DNA from 3 places in the Paenarthrobacter aurescens genome. Region 3 is predicted to be linked to each of the others. Evidence: riboswitches for the same ligand, from Rfam matches in the RefSeq annotation. Region 3 holds a riboswitch; each other region holds the start of a gene.
The links. A riboswitch is a leader RNA that binds a small molecule or an ion and turns the genes downstream of it on or off. The one in region 3 is predicted to bind thiamine pyrophosphate.

Region 1 (5,969 bases), 1.4 Mb from region 3:
TGCTCCACTGGGCGCCGGATGTGGCGGTGTCGCTGGGGCAGGAGTGTTGCCACATATGGATAATGACCAGGTTGTAGCCGTTAATGACGAGGCAGCTCCCGCGGAAACTGCGGAAGCGCCCAAGAAAACCACCAGGACCCGGCGCAAGGCTGCGCCCAAGGTAGTTGCTGACGTTGAGGCACCAGCTGCCGAGGCGTCCACCCCGGATGTCGCCGCCGAGGCCACCAAGGCGCCGGTGCGCCGCACCCGCTCGCGCAAGAAGGTAGAACCTGCAGAGCCGCTGCCGGGGCTGGGTGAGGAAACCACTGCAGAACCTGAAGCTGCGGCAGAAGCCGGCCCCGAATCAGCCGCCGGGCCCGCCCCCGAAAAGCCGATCCGCCGTCGTCGGGCCACCAAGCCCAAGGCTGAGGCAGCCGAAGCTCCCGCTGTTGCGGAAGCGGCTGAAAAAAGCACGACGCCGGAGCCCGGCTCCCAGCCGGAGGCGCCGGACGCTGAGGCTGCAACGGAAGAGCCCGCGGCCGAAGACGTACTGGCCCGGACCCCTGCCGAGGAAGACGCCCCCGCAGCACCCACCTCGCTTTTCATGGAGCCGGTTTCCATCACCTCCATGATTTTCCAGGCCCCGGACCTCACCACTGTTCCTCGCGTTGCCACGGTGGAAGAAAAGGCAGAAGAGCCCGAAGAAGAAGCCGAAGCCGGTGCTGAGGGCGAGCTTGAAGACGCCGGAAGCCGCCGCCGCCGCAGGAGCCGTGGCCGTCGTGGTCGCCGCGGAACCGAACGGGATGAGAACGAGAATGAAGACGCCCCCGAGTCCGAGGACGAGGACGCGCCTGCAGTTGAAGCACTTGAAGAAGGTGTGACCTCGCGTCGTCGTCGCCGTCGTCGTCGTGGAGACCAGGATCTTGAACTGACCGGCGGCACCGATGATGATCCGCCCAACACGGTCACCCGGGTACGTGCTCCGCGCCCCATCACCGAGACGGCCCCGTCCAACCGGGTGACGGGCGTCAAGGGTTCCACCCGCCTGGAGGCCAAGAAGCAGCGCCGCCGCGAATCCCGCGAGACCGGCCGCCGTCGTCAGGTCATCACCGAGGCTGAGTTCCTGGCCCGCCGTGAATCAGTGGATCGCCAAATGATCGTCCGCCAGCGTGACGACAGAATTCAGATCGGTGTCCTGGAAGACGGCGTACTCGCTGAGCACTTCGTGTCCAAGACCCAGCAGGACTCCCTGATCGGCAATGTGTACTTGGGCAAGGTCCAGAATGTGCTGCCCTCCATGGAAGCTGCTTTCGTGGACATCGGACGTGGCCGCAACGCCGTACTGTACGCCGGTGAAGTCAACTGGGATGCGGTGAACCTTGAAGGCCAGCCGCGCCGGATCGAGAACGCCCTGAAATCCGGCGACTCCGTCCTGGTCCAGGTCACCAAGGACCCTGTAGGGCACAAGGGTGCCCGCCTCACCAGCCAGATCTCCCTTCCGGGCCGTTACCTCGTGTACGTACCCGGCGGTTCCATGACCGGCATCTCACGCAAGCTGCCCGACGTCGAACGCAACCGCCTCAAGCGCATCCTGAAGGACCGCTTGCCGGAAAACGCAGGCGTCATTGTCCGCACAGCCGCTGAAGGTGCGTCGGAGGAAGAACTGACGCATGACATCAACCGTCTGCGCGCACAGTGGGAAGGCATTGAAGGGCAGGCCGCTTCCACCAAGGTCCTTGCTCCTGAACTCCTGTACGGCGAGCCGGACCTGACCATCAAGGTAGTTCGTGACGTCTTCAATGAGGACTTCTCCAAGCTGATTGTCTCCGGTGATGACGCCTGGGACACGATCGAGGCTTACGTGACCTACGTTGCCCCTGATCTGGTGGGCCGCCTGGAAAAGTGGACCAAGGACCAGGACATCTTTGCTGCCTGGCGCATCGACGAGCAGATCCACAAGGCCCTGGAACGCAAGGTTTTCCTGCCCTCGGGTGGTTCGCTGGTTATTGACCGGACCGAGGCCATGACCGTGGTGGACGTCAACACCGGCAAGTTCACCGGCAGCGGTGGAAACCTGGAAGAAACGGTCACCAAGAACAACCTTGAAGCAGCCGAGGAAGTGGTTCGCCAGCTGCGTCTGCGCGACATCGGCGGCATTATTGTCATTGACTTCATTGACATGGTCCTCGAATCCAACCGCGACCTCGTACTGCGACGCATGGTGGAGTGCCTGGGCCGGGACCGCACCAAGCACCAGGTGGCCGAAGTAACGTCCCTGGGCCTGGTCCAGATGACACGCAAGCGCATGGGAACCGGCCTTCTGGAGGTCTTCGGTGAGCAGTGCGAGCACTGTGCAGGCCGTGGCGTGGTCACTCACGACGAACCCGTTGAACACCGCCGCGCCAACGTGGTGGCTGCTGAACACCACCGCCCCAACACCGAGGTGCAGCAGCCCGCTGCGCGCACCGAGCGTAAGCGCCGCCGCGGGAAGGGTGGGGGACAGGCTGTTGCTGAAGCGCCCGCACAGGTCCATACAACCTCGTCCGCCCCGGTAGCCACTGCCCCTGCTGTCTCGGCTGAACCGCAGGATTCTGCCCGTCAGGCCAAGGCTGAGGCCACCAGGGCTGCCTTGGCCACCATTGCAGCTGCAGCGCACGCCGCCCACTTGCATGACGACGAAGTTCACCGCGCAGAAGAGCAGGCACGAGCCGCCGGGCAGCACGAGCCAGCTGGCTCCGCATCCGGATCCGCAGTCAGTGGCGAAGCAGCAGAGGCTGCACGCGAGGCGGCAGTTCAGGAAGCAGCTCAGGAAGCAGCTCAGGAAGCAAGGTCCACTCCGGTCCTGCGCTTCGGCGGGGAAGAAGTTGCGCTGCCATTCGTGGAGCACCACGAGGAACCGCAGGCGGCCAAGCCTGCCATGAGCCTGGATCTGCTGGCTGAAGCGTTCTCCCACCTGGGCGCCGCCCCGGAAGCCGCTGCCACCCAGGACTCTGTTGCCACGCCGGAAGCTGCTGCGCCGAAATCTGCTGACACGCGGGAAGCACCTGCTGCAGAGGAGGATCCCCAGGCCTCTTCACCGTCACGGGGTCGTCGCGGCCGCCGTAACCGCAGTGCCAGCAGGGCACAAGGTGCTGCGAATGAAACCAGTGTGGAGCACCATGAGGTGACGGCATCGGATACCCGAGGTTCAGCCCACGAGGCCAAGGCGCCTGCGGAGCCGGCCAAGAAGGTATCCACCGACGAGCCCATCATCCTTGGAGTGGGGGTCCCGGCCTCGGAGCTCTAGTCCGGGGCATACCGCCCACCACGGAACCTCTGAGGGGTCCCGCGCTATCCGGCATTACCAGGTAGCGCGGGGCCCCTTTGCGTTCTCTTCCGTCCTTGGCAGGGGCAGTCCTTCTTCGGCAGAGAGTTCTTCCCGGTCACATCCACGCTTGTATGCACTCCGGTTCCCGCAGCACACTGCTTCCCGGCTAGGCTTGGGGACTGACACGGGGTGCCGGGCGTTGGGCCCGGCTGAGATCCAGACCCGTTGAACCTGTCCGGTTAGCACCGGCGAAGGGATGTCCTCATGACTGCATCATTATCCTCATCCGTGTACCCGTTTGACGGTGCCCGGGAAACACTGTTGGCCCGCCCCATCCCGCGCGTTCTCAGTATTGCCGGCTCGGACCCCTCAGGCGGTGCCGGAATTCAGGCGGACCTGAAGAGCATTGCAGCGCTGGGTGGGTACGGCATGGCCGCCATCACAGCGCTCACGGCACAGAACACTGTGGGAGTCAGCGCCGTCCACGTCCCACCCGCCCCTTTCCTGCGCCAGCAGCTCGATGCCATCAGCGCTGACATCACCCTTGATGCCGTAAAGATCGGGATGCTTGGCGATGCTGCCGTCATTGACCAGGTCCGGAGCTGGCTCCAGGAGGTGCGCCCCGCCGTCGTGGTCCTTGATCCGGTGATGGTGGCCACCAGCGGTGACAGGCTGCTGCGGGAGTCCGCGGAGCAAGCCCTGCGTTCACTGCTGCCTCTGGCCCACCTCATCACGCCCAACCTTCCTGAGCTGGCCATGTTGCTGGGGGAGCCTGAGGCGGAGGACTGGGCTGCAGCGCTGGATCAAGGCAAGCGCCTGGCTGCGGAATATGGAAACACGGTATTGGTCAAAGGAGGCCATCTGCCGGGCCCGGAATGCCCCGACGCCTTGGTGAACACCACCGGGCTGTTGTCGCGTGACGTGATAGAGGTTTCAGGTCCCCGGATTGTGACGCCCAACAGCCACGGGACAGGTTGTTCGCTGTCTTCGGCCTTGGCGACGGTCCAAGCCCGCACCGGTGACTGGGAAGCTTCATTGCGGGAGGTGAAACCTTGGCTGCTGGGAGCATTGACAGCCTCGGAATACCTGCGGGTGGGTCAAGGGAACGGACCCGTTCATCATTTTCACCACCTCCGGCAAGCGGCCTCGCCTGGGGCCTTTGCTGCAAAGCTGTGGAATGCCGCTGCACCGGAACTCGAATCAATCTACGGGCTCGAATTTATTCAGCAGCTTCAGTCCGGCGAGCTCCCGGAACGTGATTTCAATTACTATCTCGCCCAGGATGCGATCTATCTCAACGGATACTCGAGGGTCTTGGCGCGTGCCGGTGCGCTTGCTCCCACGGAAGAAGAGCAATTGTTCTGGGCCAGGGCTTCCCAGCAGTGCCTGGAAGTTGAGTCGGAGTTGCACAGAAACTGGTTGAGCACCCGCCCTGTGCCAACAGGCACGGGGCCGGTTACCAAGTCTTATGTGGACCACTTGCTGGCGACCTCTGCTTCAGGCAGTTACGCGGTGGTCCTCGCAGCGATCCTGCCCTGCTACTGGTTGTACGCGGAGGTCGGTCAGCAGTTGCATGGCGCCTATGTTGAGGCGGGCGCCCCCGCGGACCACTCGTATGCCGAGTGGTTGAAGACCTACGCCGACCCGGACTTCGCTGCGGCAACGCGAAAAGCGATCAATCTCACGGACGCTGCGGCGATTGCGGCTTCTGATGCCGAGAAGGTGGCCATGATGGAGGCTTTCACCCAGTCCTGCCGCTACGAGACCGCATTCTTTGACGCTCCCAGGCTGTTTGTCTGACGTCGCCAGAGGAACGGTTCAGCAGGCCTCCTCTGCGGAGTTTCCAGAGCAGTTTCAGGGTGATTGTTGGGACACGTCAGCGCGTCGCCGGCCGAATCGCGTTAATCTGGCCCAAACACTGTAGGCTGTATGGGCACGGTGCCGGGAGAGTCCGTTACAACTAGTGATGCAAGTCACGAGGTAGCCTCCGGACCCGGCCTCATTTGCAGCTGAAGGTCAAACTAGCGTAATCTTGATCTTCGGTGCTTACGCCAACACTTGGGTTATGCCCCTTGGAATTGTTCATGGGATGACTCGCGGACTTCGATCAGAAGTCCACGGCGTTGAGGCACAGCGCGAACCAGGCCTGATTCCGGTTCAAGGTTCCGCACGCAAATTTTGTAATAAACGTCGAGAGAAGTGAGTACCCAAGTGGTGTACGCGATTGTCCGCGCAGGCGGCCGCCAAGAAAAAGTTTCCGTTGGAGACTACGTAACGCTGAACCGCGTCCCCGGTGGAGCCGGTAGCACGCTTGAGCTGCCCGCATTGCTCCTGGTTGACGGCGAGAAGGTCACCTCCGCAGCTGCGGAACTGGCCAACGTCAAGGTCACGGCTGAGATCCTCGAGGACCTCCGTGGTCCGAAGATCGTCATCCAGAAGTTCAAGAACAAGACCGGCTACCGGAAGCGTCAGGGTCACCGTCAGGAACTGACCAAGATCAAGATCACCAGCATCGCGTAACTTTCGTTACCGCTGTTCAGGTTTTTCAGTTTCCCCAGAAATTTAGAGGCAGGCATTTCACATGGCACACAAAAAAGGCGCGAGTTCCACTCGCAACGGTCGTGACTCCAACGCTCAGTACCTGGGCGTCAAGCGTTTCGGTGGTCAGGTAGTTTCCGCTGGC
Region 2 (5,969 bases), 1.3 Mb from region 3:
CAACGACGCCGATTACCAGCGTGAATATTTCCGCCGGGCGTTCTCTGCTGAAACGGGTGGGCTGGACACCGCCGAAGCCCGGCGTTCCGCCCGTAGGCTCCGGCTCCAGGCACCGCCATGGGAGGCGCCGCTCCAGATTGTTCCAGGGGTCCCCACCCTGGTCCTCACCGGCGGGTGGGAACCCCTCTACGAGGAAATTGCGGGCTACCTCCAGGAAACCGGTGCCCTCCGCCGCGTGGCAGCGGGCGGACACCGGCCCCAGGATTCCGTTGACGGCGATCAAGCTATTCGTTCGTTCATCGCCGATGTTGGCCGGGCGATGTCAGTTCAGGCCTCCTGAACTGCTGCCCTGGTTTGCGGGGACCTGAAGCTCGGGCAGGTACACCTTTCCCCCTGAGGCCAGGAACTCCTGGCTCTTCTCGCGCATCCCGTTATACATTCCTGCGATTGCAGCCTGGGAGTCTGCCGAACCGTATTCGTCGCGGATGTCCTGGCTGATGCGCATCGAACAGAACTTAGGTCCGCACATGGAGCAGAAATGGGCGGTTTTTGCGGGTTCTGCCGGCAGTGTCTCGTCGTGGAACGCTTCTGCGGTGACAGGGTCCAGGGACAAAGCGAACTGGTCCCTCCAGCGGAACTCGAACCGCGCCTTGGACAGCGCATCATCACGTTCGTGAGCTCCCGGGTGCCCCTTGGCGAGGTCAGCCGCGTGCGCCGCGATTTTGTACGTGATGACGCCAGTCTTGACGTCGTCCTTGTTGGGGAGACCCAAGTGCTCCTTAGGGGTCACGTAACAGAGCATCGCCGTACCGTAGCGTGCAATCTCCGTAGCACCGATGGCCGAGGTGATGTGGTCATAGCCAGGCGCGACGTCAGTAACCAGCGGACCCAAGGTGTAGAACGGCGCACCCTTGCACAGTTCCTGCTGGCGCTCAACATTCTCCCGCACAAGATGGAACGGAATGTGGCCGGGGCCTTCCACCATGACCTGGACGTCGAATTCCCACGCCCGCTGTGTCAACTCCGCGAGCGTATCCAACTCGGCAAACTGCGCGGCGTCGTTGGCGTCCGCAACGGAACCAGGACGCAGCCCGTCGCCCAAGGAGAACGCGACATCGTACTGGGCAAAGATTTCGCACAGCTCGTCAAAGTGTGTGTAGAGGAAGTTCTCCTGGTGGTGAGCAAGGCACCAACCGGCCATGATGGAACCGCCGCGGGATACGATTCCCGTGACCCTGTTGGCGGTCAACGGCACGTACCTGAGCAGAACGCCTGCATGGATGGTCATGTAGTCCACGCCCTGCTCGCATTGTTCGATCACGGTATCGCGGAAGATCTCCCACGTCAGCTGGTTGGCTTCGCCGTTCACCTTCTCCAGCGCCTGGTATATGGGGACTGTTCCGATGGGAACGGGCGAGTTGCGGATGATCCACTCACGCGTGGTGTGGATGTCATCTCCCGTGGAGAGATCCATCACTGTGTCAGCACCCCACTGCGCCGCCCACTGCAGTTTGTCCACTTCTTCGGCTATTGAACTGGTGACTGCCGAGTTGCCGATGTTCGCGTTGATCTTGACCAGGAATGCCTTGCCGATGATCATCGGCTCTGATTCGGGGTGGTTGATGTTGTTCGGGATAATCGCCCTTCCCGCGGCGACTTCGCTGCGGACAAGTTCAACATCGCAGCCCTCCCTCAATGCCACGAACTGCATCTCCGGTGTCACGATGCCTTGTTTCGCGTAGTGCATTTGCGTGACGGTCTTACCGTCGACGGCGCGGCGCGGCACCGGCTGCGCGCCTTTCCACTCCGCTGAAGCTGCTCCTCGCCGAACTGCGGATTTACCGTCATCGAGCAGGTTCCGTTCGCGCCCCGAATACGCCTCAGTGTCTGCACGGGCTTCAATCCATGGGGTACGGAACGGCTCCAGACCCACCACGGGATCGCTGCCCGGGCCGGCTGTCCGGTAAACCTGTAGAGGCGGGTTGGCTAGACCATTGGGAGAAGACTCCAACGCGATCTCCGTAACGGGAACCCGAATGCCATGCTCGGGATCTTCCAACCAGGCCAGCGAGTGGGACTTCAACGACTGCGTGACGGCCTGATTTTGGCCCGCGTTCTTCCCGTTTTGGGCCGCGTTCGTCCCGTTTTGGGCAGGGCTGTGCTGTGTTTCTGTGGTGCTCAAGGGAATACTCACTTCCTTCGCCGGCATTACCCGGACAGGTTCAACGGTCGCAGACTGCATCAGTCCGATCTCAGCCCCTGCAGGGGCCCCCGTGTGGTCGTAGACGAAGCTACCACAGCTCTGAACAGCGGCCCAGTCACATGCCGGCAGCGGGCTGTGTCGCGCTGCCCCGCTACGCTTTTACCATGGCCGACATCATCGAATTCATTGGACCTGTGCTCGTCTCGGCGACCGAGGAGCGCCAGGGGATGTGGTCCGTGGATGGAGTTCTGACCTTCCAGCGCCCCACGGTCATGCCGGACGTTGTGTTGGAGGGGTGGGTTCTGCCTGGTTTGGTGGATGCTCACTGCCACATCGGACTAGGGGCAGGCGGAGCGGTTGATGAGCAAACCACCCTGGCTCAGGCCCAAGCGGACCGCGACGCCGGAACGCTGCTGATCCGCGATTGCGGATCGCCCAGCGACACGCGCTGGGTCCAACAGCGGTCTGATCTGCCCCGACTCATCCGTTCAGGCCGGCATATTGCCAGGAGCCGGCGCTACCTCCGCGGTCTGGGCCACGAGATTGAACCGGAGCAGCTGGTGGAGACCGTCCGAAAGGAAGCCCGGGACGGTGATGGCTGGGTAAAACTGGTGGGCGACTGGATAGATCGTGGCGTCGGAGACCTCGCCGCATCGTTTCCGGCAAAGACCGTGAGGGACGCCATCGCGGCCGCGCATGATGAAGGTGCCAGGGTTACGGCTCATTGCTTCGCCGAGGACACCATCGATCACATGCTCGATGCCAACATTGATTGTATTGAGCACGCCACCGGCCTCCTGCCCAGGCATCTGCCCCGTTTGGTGGAGCAGTCAGTCCCAATAGTTCCCACACTTGTCAACATCGCCACCTTCCCGGACATAGCCGCGCAGGCAGCGCCGAAGTTTCCGCAGTACGCGGATCACATGCTCCGGCTCTGGAATCGTCGTCATGAGCGCGTGGGGGAGGCGTTCGAGGCCGGGGTCACCATCTATGCGGGGACCGACGCGGGAAGCGTCATTAAACACGGCAGGATTGCGGACGAAATGATGGAACTGCACGACGCCGGCCTGCCGCCTGCCGCTGTCCTGGAGGCCGCCGCGTGGGGTGCCCGGGCATGGTTGGGAGCCGAGGGCATCAGCGAGGGCGCCCGGGCCGACGTCGTGTTGTGCAGTGACGACCCTCGACGCCGCCTGGCCACGGTCACTGACCTTAAACACATAGTCCTTGGAGGACATGTCGTCCGTTAGGAATAAATTGAAGCTTCAAGTAATTTATAAAGGTAGAAGGATGCCGATTCGCGGCCACCTCAGAACCGGGAGCTTCACATGACCATTTCAACCAGTCAGGATCTTCTGCCTGCCGAACTCACCATGGGCACCGTCATGCTCAAGGTTGGCGACATGAAGGTCATGAGCGACTACTACCAGCGCGCCCTGGGCCTGAAGGTGGTTGCCGAGCAGGATGGTGGGCTGTATCTGGGGCGAGTCGGCAAGCCGGTGGTTCACCTTGCTCCGGCGGCGGGACTGCAGATTCCAGGGCGGGGCGAGGCCGGCTTGTTTCACACGGCCATCCTGTTCGAGGACCAGCCTTCATTGGCCGCCACCATTGCCACTGCCGCAGAGTATGAACCCCGCGCTTTTGCGGGGAGCGCCGACCACCTGGTCAGTGAAGCCTTCTACTTCACAGACCCCGAAGGCAACGGCATTGAGCTCTACTATGACAAGCCGCGTGAGCTTTGGCAGTGGGACGGCAAAAACGTGGTGATGGACAATGTGGCATTGCCACCGCAGCGCTTTCTCCAGCAGCACCTGAGTGAAGCTGCCGTGACAGGGCAGCACGAAGCCGCCGCCGGGATCGGGCATGTCCACCTGCAAGTGGGTGATGTGGAGACTGCGCAGAAGTTCTACGTCCAAACGCTCGGCTTCGAGCGCACCGCAGGCTGGCACGGGCAGGCACTGTTCGTTTCCGCTGGCGGCTATCACCATCACATGGCCATGAACGTCTGGAACAGCCGTGGGGCAGGTCCGCGAAAAGACACTCTTGGCCTGGGCGAGGTGCTCATTGAGGTGCCGGGAAGTGACCACGTGGCAGCGCTGGCTGATCGTCTCAAGGTTGCCGGTGTGCCAAATCATCACACCGGAGCCGAGCTTCACTTTGAGGATCCTTGGCGGAACAAACTGCGGGTTGCCGTCCGCTAGGCCTTGTCCGCCGAATTGCCTGTGCGCCCGTTGTGCTGCACTAGGCTGGAGGGAGACGGCGCGGAACCACTCGGATTTTCGCGTCGCCGCCCCGTCAGCACGAAGGAATGAGAGTACTTTCCATGGGCTTTGCCGAAATTTTTGTAGCCACCCACGATGAAGCACTCAAGCGGGCCGCGGCCTTGGAGAAGGGTGCCGATGTCACCGGCCCGGCCGTGCGGATTGACGGCATCACCGACTTCGAGGTTGAGCAGTTGGGCGATCTGGCCGGCCAGGCAGTCCATGCCGCAGGCGCTGACTACGAACTTGCCTTGGTGGATGTCACCAGCGATGCACTCCTTGGGGTCCCGGAAGCCATGGTGCGGGCTCTTGCCGAGCTTCTGACCTACGAAAGCGAAGGTGACGCCAACGTTCTGGACGACGTCGCCGCCGCCTGGGCTGCGCAGGATGATATGCCTTTCAACGCTGCGCAATCGCGCCAATACGTCCAGCAGCTCGCTGCCCTTGCAACGGACGTTGAGAAGGCTGACCGTGCAGGGCTCTATGTCTGGTCCAACTAAGGCGCAGAGTACTGCAGAGACGCAGCAGTAACCGGGGGAGTGGGGAAGAACACGCCGCCCCACGCAGCCGAAGTCGTATTTACTCCGGGCATCTGGCACAATAGACAGGTACTCGATCGGTGCGGCCCCTCTCTCCGTGCTCGTGTCTTGTCCTTAGAACCGTCAAGTATGGCCCGCCCCACGGGTGCAGAACGTCGGGTTCAACCTCGTTTCAGAAACAGGAGTGACCACAAAAGTGGCCGTAAAGATTCGCCTTAAGCGCTTCGGTAAGATGCGCGCACCGTACTACCGCATCGTCGTCATGGATGCCCGCGCCAAGCGCGATGGCCGTGCCATTGAAGAGATCGGCAAGTACCACCCCACCGAAGAGCCGTCGTACATCGAGGTCGCTTCCGAGCGCGCCCAGTACTGGCTTTCAGTTGGTGCCCAGCCCACCGAGCAGGTTGCCGCGATCCTCAAGATCACCGGTGACTGGCAGAAGTTCAAGGGCCTGCCGGGCCAGGAAGGCACCCTGAAGACCAAAGCTCCGAAGGAAGCCTTCGTAGCCCCGGAGAAGGGTTCCGTTATCATCCCGGAAGCCATCACCAAGAAGGCCAAGAAGGACGAAGCCGAAGCTCCGGCCGAGGCTGAAGCAGAGACCACCGAGGCTGAGTAAGTTGCTGGCAGAAGCGCTCGAGCACTTGGTCCGTGGGATCGTTGACAGCCCTGAGGATGTCAAGGTCAGTGCCAAGAACAATCGCCGCGGGGAATCCCTCGAGGTGCGTGTTCACCAGGAGGACCTCGGACGGGTGATCGGCCGTCAGGGACGCACCGCACGCGCATTGCGCACAGTGGTTGCAGCTTTGGCTGGTGGCGAGCAGGTCAGGGTCGACGTCGTCGACACCGACCGTCGCCGGTAACGCGCTCAGCACTACTTGTCTTAGATCCGGCCCCTTCACCGAATATGGTGGAGGGGCCGGATTGCTTTATCCCCCATTTCATCACCGTGGCTGCCCGGCGGCGCGGTAC
Region 3 (5,969 bases):
GCAGCATGAAACCCAGCCCCAGCTCAAGGGAACCTTCGCTGATGGACCAGAGTCCGACGTCGAGCACTACAGCCCCGCTGTCCGCCGCAACTATTGCGGTGCTCCAGCCGCCAATGGCTGCCGCGATGATCAGAGGCCACGCGCGCTGCCACAAGAGCCTCAGGGTGAGCCCTGCCAACGGAAAGATCGCAAGTTCGGCAAGGAGCGCCGTGGAAGCCGATACCCAGTCGATGGATAAGGCCAGCACCAGGGAAATCAGGAAGACTGACACGAACTTGGCCAACGGATTGGCCTTGGTCAGGAGTGCATGGTTTCCGCGCAGATTCACAGCGTCCCTCATGCTGCACCCGCTTCCTGATGCGTTGCTTCACCCTGTTGGACCGGGCCCATCTGCAACTCGGTTCCACCCAGAACAGCACTGAACTCCTGGTCGTGGGTCACCGATACCACCGCGGTTCCGGCGTCCAGCAACTCTGAAAGGAACGACGCCAACTCTGCCCAGGTATTGGCATCCTGACCGAACGTGGGCTCGTCCAGGACAAGCACTTTCGGATGGGCCGCGAGGACCGTGGCCACCGAAAGCCGCCGCTTCTCACCACCGGACAAGGTGTACGGGTTGGCATCCACCAGATGTGTCAGCCGCAGGCGCTCCAGCAGTTCGTCCACACGGTCCTCGCCATGGCCCAGATGCTTGGGACCGAACATGAGCTCATCCATGACGTTCCCTGTAACAAACTGGTGCTCAGGTTCCTGAAACACCGTGCCGATTCGGGAGATAAGCTGCTCGGCTTTCCATTTGTACGGGTCAATACCGGCGCCCTCGGAAAGCTCGACGGCGGCACTGACCTTGCCGTCCACCGGTGCCAGAAGGCCGGCCAACGTGAGCGCGAAAGTGGACTTGCCGGCACCGTTCGGCCCCGTGATGGTCAACGCCTGGCCAGCCCTGACCTGTGCCGTGATGCCCGTTTGAACCGGCACCGGCGGGACGGTCTTGAAGCCTTTGCGTCGTGGCTTTTCCCGGGAAACCGCCAGGTCCTGTGCCGCGAGGAGGAGCTGGGCGGAAGGGGGTTCATTCCGGCGTTGCCGGGTTGCCGGGACGTACCCCGGCACCCAGACGCCAGCAGAGATCAGCATGGTGCGGGCTTCTGATAGAACTTGATCCGGCGGCCCGTCCAAGAGGACACCGCCGTTTGCCACGCTGCCCGTTCCCGCCGCATTTGCGGAGCCTGGCTGCAGGACCACGATCCTGTCCACCAGGTCCTTCCACACGGACACGCGGTGTTCCACCACAACCAGTGTGGCGCCGGTCTTATCCAGACACCTGCCAACGGCGTCGCGGACCTCCAATACCCCGGCCGGATCCAGGTTGGCCGTTGGTTCGTCCAGCAGGATCAGCCCGGGTCGCATCGCCAAAATACCTGCCAGCGCAAGGCGCTGCTTCTGGCCACCGGAGAGTGCCGCCGTCGGGTGATCCAACGCCAAACCGCCGCCTGCAGCGGTACGCAACCCTACGTCGTCGAGCGCTTCATGGACGCGCTCCCAGATCTCCTCCCGCGGGACGGCAAGGTTTTCTGCGCCAAAGGCAACATCGTCCCCCACCCTGGACAGGACCACCTGCGTTTCCGGGTCCTGCTGCATCAGCCCGGCGCGGCCTCGCTGCTCACGGGGAGCAACGCCGTCGATCAGCAGGGAGCCGGTCTCATCCGAGTCGTCTTCCTCGTCCCCCAGCACACCCGCGAGGGCATGCAGGAGCGTGGATTTGCCGGCACCGGAAGGACCCAGGAGCAGCACACGTTCCCCCGGTTCAATCCGGAGATCGAGGCCCTGAACGGCAGCCTGGGCCCGGCCGGCATGCCGCCACCCCCAGCCCTCAGCTGTGATGGCAGCAGGCCGCACCGTGCCGCTATGCGTGGCGGACATCAGCTGAAAACGGGCTCCGAAGCGGCCTTACGTGAGGCAAAGGAGCTCAGCACGCCGGTCTTGGCAAGGCCTCGGGTCGCAACCCAGGAGAGCGCGCCGGCGATGATCGCACCGGAAATCGTGGTGAAGGTGATGTACGCCAACTTGTCCACGGCTTCGTAGGCGATGTTCCAGCCCCACGGCAGGAAGGAATCGTTCAAACCGCAGAAGAGGCCTGCGCCGGCGCCCGCGAGGAGCGCTGTGGGCAGGTTGAACTTCCTGTACCGGAAAGCGGCGAAGATCAGCTCGGCGCCCAGGCCCTGCAGAACGCCGGAAATGAGAACCGTGGTGCCGTATTGCGAGCCCATGATGAGTTCGCCCGTGGCTGCCACAGCTTCGCAGAACAAGGCCGCGCCCGGCTTGCGGATGATGAGCATTCCAAGAACAGCGGGGATCATCCAGCCGCCGGCGATCAGGCCGGTGAGCGGCGGATACGTCGCGTTCATGGGGATGGAAACCAAGGCCGCGCCCTGGGACCATGCCCAGAAAATCACGCCGCCCGCAATGGCGATCAAGGCCGCCACAACAATGTCTACAACACGCCAGTTATAACTGGCCTTCTTCACGTTTACCGTGGTCATTTTTCTGCCTCCTGAGGTTACAGGAGGGGAAAGTGCTCCCCGGAACCCGTTGGCCTTCGCCGTCCGGATCCGGACACTCTGAGAAGCTCGACTCCCTTGCGCCGGTACTAACCGGATCAGGTTCGAGGGTCTGCGGCTGTCCGCACTCTCAGCGCCCTCGCGTCTTCTGCATCTCTGCAGAGTCCGACGGCGGCGCTCCCCTGTCGTTATCAAATCTGCCCTGATGGGCTGGTTCAGTTTACACCTGCGGGTGTTGCGGGTGCTGATTGATTGCCGGGGGCCGGTCACAATCGGACGTGCCGGGGGCTGCGGGGTGCGTTGCGAGGCCCACTCTGCGCCCTTCCCCTACGTTTTGGCACGCACACCAGGCCCCACAACGGCTGCGGGGTGCGTTGCGAGGCCCACTCTGCGCCCCAAACCCACGTTTTGGCACGCACACCAGGCCCCACAACGAGAACGGGGTGCGTTGCGAGGCCCACTCTGCGCCCCAAACCCACGTTTTGGCACGCACACCAGGCCCCACAACGAGGACGCGGTGCGTTGCGAGGCCCACTCTGCGCCCTTCCCCTACGTTTTGGCACGCACACCAGGCCCCACAACGAGCACGAGGTGCGTTGCGAGGCCCACTCTGCGCCCTATCCCCGCGTCCTGACACGCACACCAGGCCCCACAACGGGACCTGAGAGAATGAACCAGCAGACTTCACCGCGGCAAAGGGGCACATTTCATGACCGACCTTCCCACTACTGACGGCACTGCGCCCCAACCGCGTTTGGCCGCGAGCGTCATCCTGCTCCGTGATGCGACGGGCGGGCTCGAAGCCTTCGTCCAGCACAGGGTCAGCACCATGGATTTCGCTGCCGGCATGGTGGTCTTCCCCGGCGGACGTGTGGATCCCGCCGATGCTTCCGGGTGGGATTACTCCGAGGAACTGCTCCAACGTCACGCAGCCGACTGGAACCAGAGCTCCATCAGCGCGGAGCCGGCCGAAGCAACCAGAAACGCCGGGACAGTACTCACTGCAGCAATACGCGAGGTTCAGGAGGAGGCCGGCCTGAACATCAAGGCGGAGCAGCTCCGCCCGTGGGCCAACTGGATCACCCCCACAGACATGCCCAAGCGATTCGACACCTACTTTTACGTTGCCAAGCCCTCCCCCGGTGCCGAACCCCAGCATCAAACCACCGAGGCCTGGCAATCACTGTGGATGCCTGTGGCGGAAATTCTTGCAGCGGAAGCGGCCGGCACCCTGAAGCTGATGCCACCCACGTATTACCTGCTCAAGGAAATCGCCGGGTTCCGAACAGTGGACCAAGTGTGGTCTGCCGATCACCAGGTTGTTCCGGTACTGGCTCCGGTTGGTTCAATGGCCGCTTTCCTCAAGGAACGGGAAAACCGCCGCTGACACTTGGGAGGGGCCGCAGACGGCTAGGCTGGGGGCATGAACCTCTTCTTCAAGCTGATCGGTGCCGGAGTGAGCCTCGGAGCAGGCTTCGTGGGCACCAAACTCGTGAACAAAGGCTGGGAAAAGGCCACCGGCAACAAGCCACCCCTGGGTAATGACGACATGGAGGCCAGCCTGCGTTCGGCCTTGACCTTTGCGTTGATCTCCGCCTTCGTCAGCACGCTCATCCAGGTTCTGGCGAGCCGGGGCACGCAACGTGCCATCGCGCGCTTCGCCAAAAGCCACGACATCGTCTAGGCCTACTTAAGACAACAGCGACGAGGTCATCCTCCCGGGTGACCTCGTCGCTGTGTTGACTCGTCAGTTAGTTGCTGTTCCCGGGTTCCTGGCCGGCAGCAGCCCTTTGGACCACGGCCTCCAGTTCATCCTTGGTGAGCTTTTCGCGGTGACCATGCTTGGTTCTGTATGCAGAGCGGCCCACCATGTGGGCGGACACGGGGGCCGTGAGGAGCTGGAAAATCCACGCCACCAGCAGAACCGGCCACACCCACCAGGTCCGCATCTGGAGTCCGATTGCAGCCAGCATGAGGAACAGCCCCAGGACCTGCGGTTTAGTGGCTGCGTGCATGCGGCTCATGAGGTCCGGGAATCTCAGCAGTCCGATGGCGGCGCCAAGGGACATCAGGGCTCCCACTATGAGGAACACAGCGGTGACAACATCGATCACGGCGTCAAGGCCGGTGGCTTCAGGACTCATTGCTCTGTTCCCTCCGCTCGGCCACGAATCGGGCAACCGTCACCGAGCCGATAAACCCGATGACGGCCAGCGCTACCAGCAGCATCAGGTTGTTAAGGTGCTTGTTCATGGCCATGTCGATTGCCAGAGCAGCACCGAGGATTGCCAGCAAGACATCCGATGCCAGAACGCGGTCAAGGAGCGACGGACCGATGGCGATTCGGATGATCGCACCCGCGGCGGCGAGGCTGAGGATCACGGCGGTAACCACCAGGATTACTTCTTTCACAGCGCTGCCCCTTCCAGCCCGGGCCGTTGCTCAGCTTTGAGAGCCTCGACTTCTTCACGCGTGCCCATAATGCGGATCAGTCCTGCTTCAATGGCTTGGGTTTCCTGACGGATCTTGTCAATATCCGCCTCTTCGTAAATGTTCAGGGCGTGCAGGTACAACGTGGACGTGGAGCGGTCCACCTCCACCACCAAGGACCCCGGGATCAGCGAGATCACGTGGCCGGTAGCGGTGACCATGAGATCGGAATGACTCCGCAACGGAACGGCGACGACGGCGCTGCGAACCTTGGGGCCCTTGGCTACAGCCAGGTACAGCACCAGGAAGCTCGCTGCCACTACTTTGGCCAGGAACATCAGCGCGAAGGGTATGGCGCGCAGGACGTTGAACCTGCCGCTGAGCTCTACGGGCGGAAGGTAGAAGAACTTAGCCACCAAGACGGCAATCAGGGCACCGAACAGGAGGTTGCCCGGGCTGAAGTCCCGCCACAGCGCACCCCACACAATGACCAACCAAATGAGCAGCGGCAGTTCGGTGCGGAATGAGATCGGTTTACGGCTCATTTGGCATCACCGGTCCGCGCATCTTCCGTTGCAGGTTGATCCTGTTGTTTCTCCTCGGGCTGTGCCACTGGCGGCACAACAACGGAATCTCCCAGGACCGAGTGAATGAAAGCGGAACGGTCCAACATGATTTCGGCCGAGCCGTCAGCAACCTTGAACAGTGGGCCAGCGAACACCGTCAGTGCAACGCCGAACACCACCAGTCCAGCCGTGGATCCGACCATGGTCCGGGGAAGTACTCCTACGTTCCCGGGAGTTTTCAGTACGGGGTCCGGATACTCGGCGTCTTCGGGCTTGCGCCAGAAGGCCCTGTTCCAAACCCGGGCGATAGCCAGCAGGGTCAGCAGGCTGGTCACAACGCCACCTACAACAAGTGTTATTGCCAGCGGAGTGCCCAGCTCCACACCTGCTTGCAGCAGCCCAAGTTTGCCAAGGA

Region 1: it holds a riboswitch for thiamine pyrophosphate, as region 3 does, so the genes downstream of both, ABI796_RS11045 (bifunctional hydroxymethylpyrimidine kinase/phosphomethylpyrimidine kinase) here and ABI796_RS17610 (ECF transporter S component) in region 3, are expected to answer to the same signal.
Region 2: it holds a riboswitch for thiamine pyrophosphate, as region 3 does, so the genes downstream of both, thiC (phosphomethylpyrimidine synthase ThiC) here and ABI796_RS17610 (ECF transporter S component) in region 3, are expected to answer to the same signal.

What each region holds. Positions count from the first base shown of each region.
Region 1 covers NZ_CP157456.1:2,385,611-2,391,579, reverse strand. Annotated here, with positions in the region: gene ABI796_RS11050 (ribonuclease E/G) at 56-3,265, shown strand; TPP riboswitch at 3,462-3,560, shown strand; gene ABI796_RS11045 (bifunctional hydroxymethylpyrimidine kinase/phosphomethylpyrimidine kinase) at 3,551-5,086, shown strand; gene rplU (50S ribosomal protein L21) at 5,498-5,806, shown strand; gene rpmA (50S ribosomal protein L27) at 5,868-5,969, shown strand, end outside.
Region 2 covers NZ_CP157456.1:2,470,489-2,476,457, reverse strand. Annotated here, with positions in the region: gene ABI796_RS11500 (alpha/beta fold hydrolase) at 1-340, shown strand, start outside; gene thiC (phosphomethylpyrimidine synthase ThiC) at 323-2,182, opposite strand; TPP riboswitch at 2,178-2,285, opposite strand; gene ABI796_RS11490 (amidohydrolase family protein) at 2,368-3,450, shown strand; gene ABI796_RS11485 (VOC family protein) at 3,529-4,401, shown strand; gene ABI796_RS11480 (hypothetical protein) at 4,524-4,961, shown strand; gene rpsP (30S ribosomal protein S16) at 5,197-5,616, shown strand; gene ABI796_RS11470 (RNA-binding protein) at 5,618-5,860, shown strand.
Region 3 covers NZ_CP157456.1:3,790,826-3,796,794, forward strand. Annotated here, with positions in the region: gene ABI796_RS17600 (energy-coupling factor transporter transmembrane protein EcfT) at 1-340, opposite strand, end outside; gene ABI796_RS17605 (ABC transporter ATP-binding protein) at 337-1,920, opposite strand; gene ABI796_RS17610 (ECF transporter S component) at 1,920-2,540, opposite strand; TPP riboswitch at 2,616-2,752, opposite strand; gene ABI796_RS17615 (NUDIX hydrolase) at 3,268-3,945, shown strand; gene ABI796_RS17620 (DUF4235 domain-containing protein) at 3,982-4,242, shown strand; gene mnhG (monovalent cation/H(+) antiporter subunit G) at 4,310-4,702, opposite strand; gene ABI796_RS17630 (monovalent cation/H+ antiporter complex subunit F) at 4,692-4,970, opposite strand; gene ABI796_RS17635 (Na+/H+ antiporter subunit E) at 4,967-5,533, opposite strand; gene ABI796_RS17640 (Na+/H+ antiporter subunit D) at 5,530-5,969, opposite strand, start outside.